2 regions of the Streptomyces sp. NRRL B-24572 genome follow, and region 2 is predicted to be linked to the other one. Evidence: riboswitches for the same ligand, from Rfam matches in the RefSeq annotation. Region 2 holds a riboswitch; the other holds the start of a gene.

Region 1 (6,323 bases), on a different contig from region 2:
CGCCGTGGCCGCCGGACTCGCGCAGCTCCGCGTAGGCGAGGGCCATGAACCAGGAGGTGCCGCAGCCGATCACCGCGACCCGCTCGCCGCGTCGGGGCAGGGCCGCGGCGTGCTGGGACAGGGTGCGGGCCGCCTGGCGCCAGGTCGCCGGCTGGGAGGCGATCTCCGCGGCGGTGCGGGTGGTGGTCATGCCGATCTCCTTGCAAGAAGAGTGCGCGATTGATGACTGAAGATGCTTGAAGACACGCCCATTCAAGCAGAAACATGCATCCTCTTTCCAGATCCCGCGCCCGTCGGTGGCTAGAATCGGACGAGCGCACGAGCGGGGTGGTCATGCGGGCACGGCCCCGGCGGTAGGGAGGGATCCATGTCCAAGCACGAGCGGTGGAACACACTTCTGGAGCTCCTCGCGGCCTCGGGGAAGCTGGAGGTGGAGGAGGCGGCGACCGCGCTCGACGTCTCCGCCGCCACGATCCGCCGGGACCTCGACGAGCTCGCCGAGCAGCAGCTCCTCGTGCGGACGCGGGGCGGGGCGGTCGTGCACGGCGTCTCGTACGAGCTTCCGCTGCGCTACAAGTCGACGCGGCACGCGCCGGAGAAGCGGCGGATCGCGGAGGCGGTGGCGGATCTGGTCGCGCCCGGCGAGGTCGTCGGGCTCAACGGGGGCACGACGACGACGGAGGTCGCGCGGGCGCTCGCGCTGCGGTTCGCGAGCGGCCGCGCCGAGGCTCCGGGGGCCGCGGCGCCGGCCGGGCCCGCACTGACGGTGGTCACCAACGCCCTCAACATCGCGGGCGAGCTGGCGGTGCGCCCGCAGATCAAGATCGTCACCACGGGCGGCGTCGCCCGGCCCCAGACGTACGAGTTGGTGGGCCCGCTGACGGTCGGGGTGCTCAAGGAGGTCGTGCTCGACGTGGTGGTGCTCGGGGTCGACGGGGTCGACCCGGAGCTCGGCGTGATGGCGCACCAGGAGGACGAGGCGAGCATCAGCCGGCTCTTCGCAGAACGGGCGAGCCGGGTCGTCGTGGTGACCGACTCCTCGAAGATGGGGCGCAGGGCGTTCGCACGGATCTGCGGTCTGGACCGGATCGACCTGCTCGTGACGGACACCGGCATCGCCCCGGAGACGGTCGCGCAGCTCGGCGAGGCCGGAGTGAAGGTCCTCGCCGTCTGAGCCGTGTGACGCATTGGTCTGAAGATGGACCAATTGAGAGCCTCTTGCTCCATGGACTCTGCGCGTTCATCCAGTAATTACCGCACGGCTGTATACCTTTAAGCCCCTCTCCCTCATCATGTCTCCGACGTGCCGCCGGGGCACGCCGTGACAGGAGAGGCGGGGCATGCTTCCCATCAGCCGCAGGGGATTCGTCGGGATCGGCGCGGGGCTCATGGCGGGGGCCGCGCTGCCTCCGGTCCAGGCGTCCGCCGCCACGAGCACCGCGACCGGCACCATCACGGACGTGAAGCACGTGGTGATCCTCATGCAGGAGAACCGCAGCTTCGACCACTACTTCGGGACCCTGAAGGGCGTGCGGGGCTTCGGCGACCGCGCCGCGGGCAATCTGCCCGGCGGCTGGGGCATGTTCAACCAGCCCAACTGGGGCGGCCGCCAGTACCCCTGGAAGCTCAGCGACACCCCGCCCGCCGGCGGCGTCGACGGCGAGACCCTCGCGCAGTGCAACGGCGACCTGCCGCACAGCTGGACCTCGCAGCACGCCGCCTGGAACAAGGGACGCCTCGACAACTGGGTCACGGGCGTGGGCAACATCCGGACGCTCGGCCACCTCGACCGCGGGGACATCCCCTTCCACTACGCGCTCGCCGACAACTACACGATCTGCGACGCGTACTTCTGCTCGACGCTGAGCGCCACGGGCCCCAACCGCACGTTTCTGTGGAGCGGGAAGATCGACGGCACCAGCAAGGACGGGGGCGACGAGTCGGGCCTCACCTGGGAGTCGTACGCCGAGGCGCTCCAGCGCGCCGGGGTGAGCTGGAAGGTCTACCAGAACGCCCAGGACAACTACGGCGACAACGGTCTCGCGTACTTCAAGAAGTTCACCGACGCGAAGCCCGGGGACCCCCTGTACGACCGGGGCATGGGTTCGGTCCCGAAGGTGACCGGCTCGACGCCGGACGACATCGCGGCGGCGATCCGCGCCGACGTCGTCGCGGGCACCCTGCCGCAGGTGTCGTGGGTGGTCGCGAGCGAGGCCTTCTCCGAGCACCCGTACGCCCCTCCGGGGGACGGCGCCCACTTCGTCGACCTCGTCTACCGCGCGCTGGCCGCGAACGCCGAGGTGTTCGACTCCACGGTGCTGTTCCTCAACTACGACGAGAACGACGGCTTCTTCGACCACGTGCCGCCGCCGGTCGCCCCTCCGGGCACCGCGGGCGAGTACCTCGACGGCGTGCCGATCGGCCTGGGCTTCCGCGTCCCGATGATTGTCATGTCCCCGTGGACCCGGGGCGGCTGGGTGAGCTCCGAGGTCTTCGACCACACCTCGGTGCTGCGCTTCATGGAGACCTGGACGGCGGCCCTCGGCACCCCGGCGACCTGTCCCAACATCAGCGCCTGGCGGCGGAAGGTGACGGGCGATCTGACCGGGGTCTTCGACTTCGCCAACCCGGTGTACGGGGTTCCCTCCGGCCTCCCCTCCACGGCGAAGGTCATCGGGCAGGCCACCTGCGGCCCGCTGCCGAACCCGGCCCCCCAGAACAACGCGCTGCCCGCGCAGGAGCCCGGCACCCGCCCGGCGCGCGCCCTGCCCTACCAGGTGAACGGCAACCTCGACCGCTTCGAGTTCGGCGCCGCGGGCAAGATCCTGGCCTGGTTCTCGATGACCAACCAGGGCGCGGAGGCCAAGCGGTCGGCGCACTTCTCGATCCACCCGCACCAGTACCGGGACACGGCCGCCTGGCAGTACACCGTCGACCCCGGCACCACGGCCACGGACTACTTCAACATCGGCCTCGGCTCGGGGTCCGGGAAGTACGACATCTCGATGATGGGGCCCAACCGCTTCCTGCGCCGGTTCATCGGGGACGCCTCCAAGGCGGGCAAGGCCGTCGAGGTGGCGGCCCGGTTCGCGCCCGACGCGGGGACGGGCAAGACGGCCGTCTGGTTCAAGATGACCAACACCTCGGCCGGTCCGGTCACCTTCACGATCCGCTCGAACGCCTACCGCTCGGACGGCCCGTGGACGTACACGGTGCCGGCGAACTCCAGCCGCGAGGACTTCTTCAACGCGGTGGCCTACAACGACGGCTGGTACGACTTCACGATCCTGGCCGACATCGACGGGACCTGGTCGCGCCGGTACACCGGCCACATCGAGACCGGAGCCCCGAGCGTCAGCGGCTGATCACCTCCCCGCGTGCCGGGCGGCGACCGGAAGGCCGCCGCCCGGCACGCGGGCACGGTGTCAGCGGCCGGCGTGCGCGGCGCGGCGGACCGTGGCGTCGAGGAGGGCCACCGCGTCGGCGGCCGTACGACCGGGCGCCCGGTTCCACGGCCCGATCAGCCCCTGCCACCCGCGCGACCGGAGCTCGGTCATGATCCAGGCGGCCGCCTCGTTCATGGTGTCCGCACCGCCGTAGCCGAGCCGGTGGGCGGCGAGGAGGGCACCGCAGACGCAGCGGGCCCCGCGTGCGTCACGCAGCTTGTACGGGGCGTTCTGCCAGCCCCACTCCGTCAGCACCAGGCGCGCGTAGCCGAGGTGGACCGAGGGACGCAGTTCGGCCTGCCCGATGCGGCGCCAGGCGTGCAGCCGGTCCGGCAGTACGGCTCCGAGCCGGCCGGGGAGCCGGCGCTCGGCGGGGAGCTCCGGCGGCAGGGCGGCGAGGGCGTCGGCCACGAGCCGGTCGACCGGCACGCTGAGCAGTTCCCGCCAGCCCTCCTCCGCCGGCGGCGACTCCTCGGGTGCGGTCCAGTCCGTGACGATCCGCTGCCAGGTGGCGCTCTCGAAGAGGGCGGCCGCCTCGCGGTCGAGGGTGTCGGGGCTGAGCAGGGAGGGGGAGGGAGGCATGGAGTGACTCCTGGGTCGACTCCCTCCATCTTTCAGGATGAATGTCGGTTTTGCGACTTTTGACCCCAACCGGGAGCGTCGCCTCGCTCGAACACCTCATCACAGGTATTTCCGCCCCATTTACCCACCTCGGAATTACCTCCCATATTTGGACATTCCACTCCGGGTGATGCGACTCACTCGCCTCATCCCGCCACTCGGCGCCCCCTCCCCCCGCCCCGTACCGGGCAAGGGATTTCAACACTTCCCGGATGACATCGATCTTGAATTACCCGAATTCCGTGATCCATTCCCCCATATCCGGGGTCCACCCACCTTGTTATCCATCGCATTACTGGCCTACGGTCACCTCCATTCGAGCGGAACGCCCAATCCTGCCGCCGCTCGGTAAACCTCCCTTTTCACCCGACGGCAGGAGCGGGGGACCCACGAATACGCCGGCCCGGAATCCGGAACGGCTCGGGGTGCAGCCGCGTGCGCGCGGCCGGACATCTCCCGTCCGAACCCGACAGCTCACCCCGCAGGCGCCGGAGAGGAAACCGTCATGCCTGCTCAGGGTAAGCACCGCCGCCCCCGCCGCGGCCACGTCTCCCGCGGCCTCGCCCTGGTCGGCACGGGTGGCGCCGCACTGACCCTGCCGCTGATCGCCCCGACCGTCGCCGGCGCCGCGCCCGTGTCCGGCGCCCCGGAGATCGCGGCTCAGTCCCTCGCCGCTCCCGCCGCGCCGGTCGCGGCCAAGGCACCCGCCGCCCCGGCCGCCGCCCGCACGTACACCGTCGTCAGCGGTGACTCGCTTTCCCTGATCGCCCACAAGAAGGGAATTCAGGGAGGCTGGAAGAGCCTTTACCGCGCCAACAAGAGCGTCGTGGGTGACGACCCGTCACTCATTCACCCCGGTCTCGAACTGACGATTCGTCGGGATTCCGCGAAGGCCGTCCCCACGCAGGCGAAGACGGAGAAGTCCGCCACGGCCGAGCGGGCGAGCCGCTCCGAGCGCCGGTCGGCCACCCCCGCCGTCGCCACCGGCACGGGCGCCTCCGCCGCCGCGGCCGCTCCGGCCGTCGCCGCCGTCCCCGCCTCCGTCAAGGCGGCCCCGGTCGCCGCCACGAACTACGCCGACAACCTCGACGGCTGGATCCGGGAGTCGCTGGCCATCATGGGCCAGCACGGCATCCCCGGCTCCTACGACGGGATCCTCCGCAACGTCATGCGCGAGTCCTCCGGAAACCCCCAGGCCATCAACCTCTGGGACTCCAACGCCGCCGCCGGCACCCCCTCGAAGGGCCTGCTCCAGGTCATCGAGCCGACCTTCCTCGCCTACCACGTGCCCGGCACGTCCATGGACCTGTTCGACCCGGTCGCCAACATCACCGCCGCCTGCAACTACGCGGCCGACCGCTACGGCTCCATCGACAACGTCAACTCGGCGTACTGACGCCCTGACGCCGGAAGTGCTCGGCGAACCAGGAGGTGGCGAGGTCCGCCACCTCCTCCAGGGCGCCCGGCTCCTCGAAGAGGTGACCGGCGCCGCCCACGACGGAAAGCCGGTTCTCGCAGCGCAGCAGGGCCAGGGCCCGCCGGTTGAGGTCCAGGACCAGCGCGTCCGCGCCGCCCACCACCAGGAGCGTCGGGGCGCGCACCTGGGCCAGGCGCTCGGCCGCGAGGTCCGGCCGGCCACCGCGCGAGACGACGGCGCTCACCGGGGATTCGGGGTCGCCCGCCGCCCACAGCGCGGCGGCCGCGCCCGTGCTCGCGCCGAAGTACCCGAGCGGGAGCCCTGCGCTCTCGGACCGCCCTGCCAGCCACTCCGTGGCCCCGGCGAGCCGCCCGGCGAGCAGCGGGGTGTCGAAGACATGGGCCCGGTCCGTCGCCTCCGCCTCGGTCAGCAGGTCGAAGAGCAGCGTCCCGAGGCCCGCCCGGTTGAGCACCGCGGCGACCGCCCGGTTCCGGGGGCTGTGCCGGCTGCTGCCGCTGCCGTGGGCGAAGAGGACGATGCCTCCCGCGCCCTCGGGCACCGCGAGTCGCCCACCGAGGGTGACGTCGGTGACCGGGATCCGTACATCCGTGTCCTGCACGACAGGGGCGCGCCCGGCCCTGTTCCGGTCCAGGCAGGCGATGACCTCGGCGTCCGGGGTCTGCGAGAAGTCCCGGTAGAACTGCCCGATCGCGAAGAACAGCTCCGGCGCGTGCACGCTGACGGTCTCGTCGGCCTCGCCGCCGAGGCGGGCCGTCCAGCCCCGTGGTGCCACCGGGACCGCGAGGATGATCCGGGCGGCGCCCCGGGCCCGCACCACC
Region 2 (6,323 bases):
CGGTCGCCGCGGTCTGCCTCTGGTACGACGTCGGCTCGCGTCACGAGGTCAAGGGCCGCACGGGCCTGGCCCACCTCTTCGAGCACCTGATGTTCCAGGGCTCGAAGCAGGTGCACGGGAACGGCCACTTCGAGCTGGTGCAGGGGGCCGGCGGCTCGCTCAACGGCACGACGAGCTTCGAGCGCACCAACTACTTCGAGACCATGCCCGCGCACCAGCTGGAGCTCGCGCTCTGGCTGGAGGCCGACCGCATGGGCTCGCTGCTCGCCGCCCTGGACGACGAGTCCATGGAGAACCAGCGGGACGTCGTCAAGAACGAGCGCCGCCAGCGCTACGACAACGTGCCGTACGGCACGGCCTTCGAGAAGCTGACCGCCCTCGCCTACCCGGAGGGCCACCCGTACCACCACACGCCGATCGGCTCCATGGCCGACCTGGACGCGGCCACCCTGGAGGACGCGCGGAACTTCTTCCGCACGTACTACGCCCCGAACAACGCCGTGCTGTCCGTCGTCGGCGACATCGACCCGGTGCAGACGCTCGCCTGGGTCGAGAAGTACTTCGGCTCCATCCCCGCCCACGACGGCAAGCCCGAGCCGCGCCCCGGCGACCTGCCCGAGGTCATCGGCGAGCAGCTGCGCGAGGTCGTCGAGGAGGAGGTCCCGGCCCGTGCGCTGATGGCCGCCTACCGGCTGCCGCACGACGGCACGCGTGCGGCGGACGCCGCCGACCTGGCCCTGACGGTGCTGGGCGGTGGGGAGTCCTCCCGCCTGCACAACCGCCTGGTCCGCCGCGACCGTACGGCCGTCGCCGCCGGCTTCGGCCTGCTGCGGCTCGCCGGCGCGCCCTCGCTGGGCTGGCTGGACGTCAAGACCTCCGGCGGCGTCGAGGTCCCGCAGATCGAGGCGGCCGTCGACGAGGAGCTCGCCCGGTTCGCCGCCGAGGGCCCCACGCCCGAGGAGATGGAGCGCGCGCAGGCCCAGCTGGAGCGCGAGTGGCTGGACCGGCTCGGCACGGTCGCGGGCCGCGCGGACGAACTGTGCCGGTTCGCCGTGCTGTTCGGCGACCCGCAGCTCGCCCTGACCGCCGTCGACCGCGTCCTGGACATCACCGCCGAGGAGGTGCGGGAGGTCGCCGCGGCCAAGCTGCGCCCCGACAACCGCGCGGTGCTCGTCTACGAGCCCCTGGCGACCGAGCAGAACGCCGACGGCGATGACCACGAAGAGGGAGCGGACCAGTGACCGACGCCGCCGCGTCTTTGACGAGCATGGACTTCCACCCGCAGCCCCGGCCGGGCACCGCGAAGCCGTGGGCCTTCCCGGCCCCGGACCGGGGAAAGCTGGACAACGGTCTGACCGTGCTCACCAGCCACCGCCCCGGCCAGCAGGTCGTCGCCGTGGAGATCTTCCTGCCGGCCCCGCTGGACGCCGAGCCCGCCGGTCTCGACGGCGTCGCCACCATCATGGCCCGCGCGCTCTCCGAGGGCACCGACCAGCACAGCGCCGAGGAGTTCGCGGCCGAGCTGGAGCGCTGCGGCGCCACGCTCGACGCGCACGCCGACCACCCGGGCGTACGGGTCTCCCTCGAGGTCCCGGTCTCCCGGCTGCCCAAGGCGCTCGGCCTGCTCTCCGAGGCCCTGATCGCCCCGGCGTTCGACGAGTCCGAGATCGAGCGCCTGGTGCGCAACCGTCTCGACGAGATCCCGCACGAGACGGCCAACCCGGCCCGCCGCGCCGCCAAGCAGCTCTCCAAGGAGCTGTTCCCGGCCGAGTCCCGGATGTCCCGGCCGCGCCAGGGCACCGAGGAGACCGTCGCCGCGATCGACGCCGCCGCCGTCCGCGCCTTCTACGAGGCGTACGTCCGGCCCGGCACGGCCACCGCCGTGGTCGTCGGCGACCTGACCGGCGTCGACCTCGACAAGGTGCTCGCCGAGACGCTGGGCGCCTGGACCGGCGAGCCGGCCGAGCCGCTCCCGATGCCGCCGATCACCGCCGACGACACCGGACGGGTCGTCATCGTGGACCGTCCCGGCGCCGTGCAGACGCAGCTGCTCATCGGCCGGATCGGTCCCGACCGGCACGACCGCGTCTGGCCGGCCCAGGTCCTCGGCACGTACTGCCTCGGCGGCACCCTGACCTCGCGCCTGGACCGGGTCCTGCGCGAGGAGAAGGGCTACACGTACGGCGTGCGGGCCTTCGGCCAGGTGCTCCGCTCGGACGCCGAGGGGAACGGCGCCGCGATGCTCGCCATCAGCGGATCCGTCGACACCCCCAACACGGGCCCGGCCCTCGAGGACCTGTGGAAGGTGCTGCGCACCCTCGCCGCCGAGGGCCTTGACGACGCCGAGCGCGAGACGGCCGTGCAGAACCTGGTGGGCGTGGCGCCCCTCAAGTACGAGACGGCCGCCTCCGTCGCCGGGACGCTCGCCGACCAGGTGGAGCAGCACCTCCCGGACGACTTCCAGGCCCAGTTGTACGCGCGCCTGGCCGAGACCGGCACGGTCGAGGCGACGGCCGCCGTGGTCAGCGCCTTCCCGGTGGACCGGCTCGTCACCGTGCTCGTCGGCGACGCGGCGCAGATCGCGGAGCCGGTGCGTGCGCTCGGCATCGGTGAAGTGACCGTCGTGACGGGCTGATTCCGGCCCCGAGGCGACAACAGGAGGGCCCCGACGGCCTAGTTCGTCGGGGTCCTCCTCTTTGTCCGTATTGCGATCAAGGTGATCGTTTGCCCTGTGGCATGTCTTACAAAAGGCGTGTCTGGTTGGTGATTGAAAGACGATCCGCATAGCGTCGGTGCGGCTGTTCGTCAGTTGCACGTGCCGCAGCCGCGGCATCGGACAGTCATCGCCGAGTCCCCGTCAGGCGCGAGCCTGGGGAGCCGGGGACCCACACGCAGTCCCTGGGGTGAATCGGGCGCCTTCGTCTCGTACGGAGGGGCTCGTAGGAGACCTTCCTGCTCCGAACCCGTCAGCTAACCCGGTAGGCGAGAAGGAAGGAAAGGATCAGCCTCTACATGGCGTTCACCCGTGCCACCGGGAAGCATCGTGGTCCGAGCCGGATGGCGCGCCGCAGCGTGGGCATCGCCGGCGTCGCGACGCTCGCCACCACCGGCGTCATCGGAACCCTCGCCTCCCCGGCGCTCGCCGCCGACACGGACAACCGCTCCGCCGAGGACACCGGCCTCACCCAGGTCATCGCCGAGGAATCCCTCGTCGACGGGATCAACGCCCAGGCCGCCGCCCAGGAGCAGGAGGCCGTCGAGGCCATCGCCAAGGCGAAGGCCGCGGCCGAGGCGAAGCGCAAGGCCGAGGCCCGCGCCAAGGAGATCCGGGTGGAGCGCGAGCGCGCCGCCCGCGAGGCCGAGCGCCGCCGCCTGGCCTCCTTCCAGCTCCCCGTCGCCGGCTCGTACGTCTCCACCGGCTACAAGACCGGCGGCTCGCTCTGGTCCTCCGGCAGCCACTCCGGCATCGACTTCCACGCCGCCTACGGCACCCGGGTCGTCTCCGTCGGCTCCGGCACCGTCGTCGAGGCCGGCTGGGGCGGCGCGTACGGCAACAACATCGTCATCCGGATGAACGACGGCACGTACACCCAGTACGGCCACCTCTCCTCCATAGGGGTCTACGTCGGCCAGACCGTCGAGCCGGGCCAGCAGATAGGCATCTCGGGCTCGACCGGCAACTCCACCGGCCCCCACCTCCACTTCGAGGCGCGCACCAGCCCCGAGTACGGCTCGGACATCGACCCGATCGCGTACCTCCGCGCCCGCGGCGTCAACGTCGTCTGACCCCGTCGGGTCCGGCCCCGGACCGCGTCGCAAAAGCCCCGGCTCGTACTGAGCCGGGGCTTTTCGCTGGCCAAAAGATATCCATGGATTCTGCCGGAGCATCGGAAATTCTGGCCTGCTGCAATAGAGTCGAAGATCAGGCGCAGAACAGGCGCCGACGGAATTGACTCGCGCGGACCAAGGCGGAGGTCGGACATGCGCATTCCTGCGCACTCGGTATGCACGGCGATCCGGGACGACATCGTCTCCGGCGTGTACGAGCGGGGCAGCCGGCTGACCGAGGAACAACTCGCCCGCCGGTACGGGGTCTCCCGCGTCCCGGTCCGCGAGGCGCTGCGCACCCTGGAGTCCGAGGGCTTCGTGGTCACCCGCCGCCACGCGGGCGCCCATGTCGCCGAGCCGACCGAGCAGGAGGCGGCCGACCTGCTCGACATGCGGGCGCTGCTCGAACCGCTGGGGGCCGCGCGGGCCGCGCAGCGGCGCACCGAGGCGCACCTCAAAGTGCTGCGCGGCCTGGTCAGGCTGGGACAGGAGCGGGCCAGGCGCGGTCAGGGCGAGGACCTGAGCTCGCTCGGCGGCTGGTTCCACGAGACGCTCGCGCAGGCCTCCGGGAGCCCGGCCCTGACGGCGCTGCTCACCCAGCTGCGGCACAAGATCGCCTGGACGTACGTGGTGGAGCAGCCCGCCCAGCCGGTGGAGGCCTGGGCCGAGCACGGCGCGATCGTGGACGCCGTGGCGCGCGGCGACGCCGAGCGGGCGAGGTCGCTGACCGCGCTGCACGCGGAACGCTCGCTGCCGCTGCACCGGCTCAAAAGGCCGGAGCGAGGCCGTGTGAGGGTTTCGCAACATGCCGTCAACACGACGGGCGCCCGGAATTAACACGCCCACCGTATACAAAGAACAGGCATTCAGCCGCGTTTTTCGTGCTGCCCGGAAATGGGTCCGGTCATGCAAATGGCCGTGGCCGCCGGAATTCCGGCGGCCACGGCCATTTGCATGAAGGGGCCGGGGGTCAGACGGTCTCGGGGAGCTCGTCCAGGCCCTCGGCGACCAGCTTCGCCAGGCGGTCGAGCGCGGCCTCGGCGCCGTCGGCCTCCGAAGCGAGGACGATCTCCTCGCCGCCCTGCGCGCCCAGGCCGAGCACCGCGAGCATGGAAGCGGCGTTCACGGGGGTGCCGTCGGACTTGGCGATCGTCACCGGCACGCCGGAAGCCGTGGCGGCACGGACGAAGATGGACGCGGGGCGGGCGTGCAGGCCCTCGGCCCAGCCGACGTTGACGCGGCGCTCAGCCATGGTGTTGCCCTTCGACTCTCAAGCGGGTTGTCTAGACCAGTCTCTCACGGGTTGCGCGGTGCTCGCGCCGACCTCCGGCCGGGAAAGGACCACCCTTCGACCCGGGCCGGACCGTCCGTCGGCCCTCCCAGCTTGCAACACCTCGCATCCCGCACGGTCACCCCGCGACCGGTGCCGCAGTCGTGTCGCGGTCGTAGGCTGACCCCATGCAGAGCGCGTCGGAGCAGTCGGAAGCGGCGGAACCGCCGGCATCACCGGCGCGGCCGGCAGCGCCGGAGCACGCCTACCCCGACCACTGGGAGGCGGACGTGGTGCTCCGCGACGGCGGCACCGCGCGCATCAGACCCATCACCGCCGACGACGCCGACCGGCTCGTCAGCTTCTACGAGCAGGTCTCGGACGAGTCGAAGTACTACCGCTTCTTCGCCCCCTACCCGCGCCTGTCCGCCAAGGACGTCCACCGCTTCACCCACCACGACTTCGTGGACCGGGTCGGGCTCGCGGCGACCGTCGGCGGCGAGTTCATCGCCACCGTGCGCTACGACCGCATCAACGCCCAGGGGCTGCCCGCCTCCGCCCCGGCCGACGAGGCCGAGGTCGCCTTCCTCGTCCAGGACGCGCACCAGGGGAGGGGCGTCGCCTCCGCCCTCCTCGAACACATCGCGGCGGTCGCGCGCGAGCGGGACATCCGGCGCTTCGCCGCCGAGGTGCTCCCCGCCAACACCAAGATGATCAAGGTCTTCACCGACGCGGGCTACACCCAGAAGCGCAGCTTCGAGGACGGCTCCGTACGGCTCCACCTCGACCTCGAACCGACCGACCGCTCCCTCGCCGTCCAGCGCGCGCGGGAGCAGCGCGCCGAGGCGCGCTCCGTGCAGCGGCTCCTCACCCCCGGCTCCGTCGCCGTCGTCGGCGCCGGACGCGCCCCGGGCGGCGTCGGCCGGACCGTGCTCCGCAACCTCCTCGGGGCCGGCTTCACGGGACGGGTGTACGCGGTGAACGCCGCGCTCACCGGAGAGACCGAGCTCGACGGCGTCCCCGCCCACCCCTCCGTCGGCGCCATCGGCGAACCGGTGGACCTGGCGATCGTCGCCGTCCCCGCCGAACGGGTGCCCGAGGCCGTCGCGGACTGCGGCGAGCACGGGGTGCGCGGTCTCGTCGTCCTCTCCGCCGGATACGCCGAGAGCGGGGCCGCCGGCCGCGAGCGCCAGCGCGAGCTCGTACGGCAGGCCCGCTCGTACGG

The links. Region 2 has a riboswitch for cyclic di-AMP ahead of CCN56_RS18715 (M23 family metallopeptidase). Riboswitches for the same ligand answer to the same signal wherever they lie in the genome.
Region 1: it holds a riboswitch for cyclic di-AMP, as region 2 does, so the genes downstream of both, CCN56_RS04230 (LysM peptidoglycan-binding domain-containing protein) here and CCN56_RS18715 (M23 family metallopeptidase) in region 2, are expected to answer to the same signal.

What each region holds. Positions count from the first base shown of each region.
Region 1 covers NZ_MWIG01000064.1:528-6,850, reverse strand. The annotation lists gene CCN56_RS04250 (SIS domain-containing protein) at 1-190, opposite strand, end outside; gene CCN56_RS04245 (DeoR/GlpR family DNA-binding transcription regulator) at 368-1,174, shown strand; gene CCN56_RS04240 (phosphocholine-specific phospholipase C) at 1,341-3,365, shown strand; gene CCN56_RS04235 (hypothetical protein) at 3,426-4,028, opposite strand; cyclic di-AMP (ydaO/yuaA leader) riboswitch at 4,384-4,568, shown strand; gene CCN56_RS04230 (LysM peptidoglycan-binding domain-containing protein) at 4,573-5,463, shown strand; gene CCN56_RS04225 (phosphoribosyltransferase family protein) at 5,447-6,323, opposite strand, start outside.
Region 2 covers NZ_MWIG01000295.1:8,793-15,115, forward strand. The annotation lists gene CCN56_RS18705 (pitrilysin family protein) at 1-1,241, shown strand, start outside; gene CCN56_RS18710 (M16 family metallopeptidase) at 1,268-2,635, shown strand; cyclic di-AMP (ydaO/yuaA leader) riboswitch at 2,835-3,000, shown strand; gene CCN56_RS18715 (M23 family metallopeptidase) at 3,013-3,786, shown strand; gene CCN56_RS18720 (GntR family transcriptional regulator) at 3,982-4,665, shown strand; gene CCN56_RS18725 (HPr family phosphocarrier protein) at 4,799-5,080, opposite strand; partial or broken gene CCN56_RS18730 (GNAT family N-acetyltransferase) at 5,287-6,323, shown strand, end outside.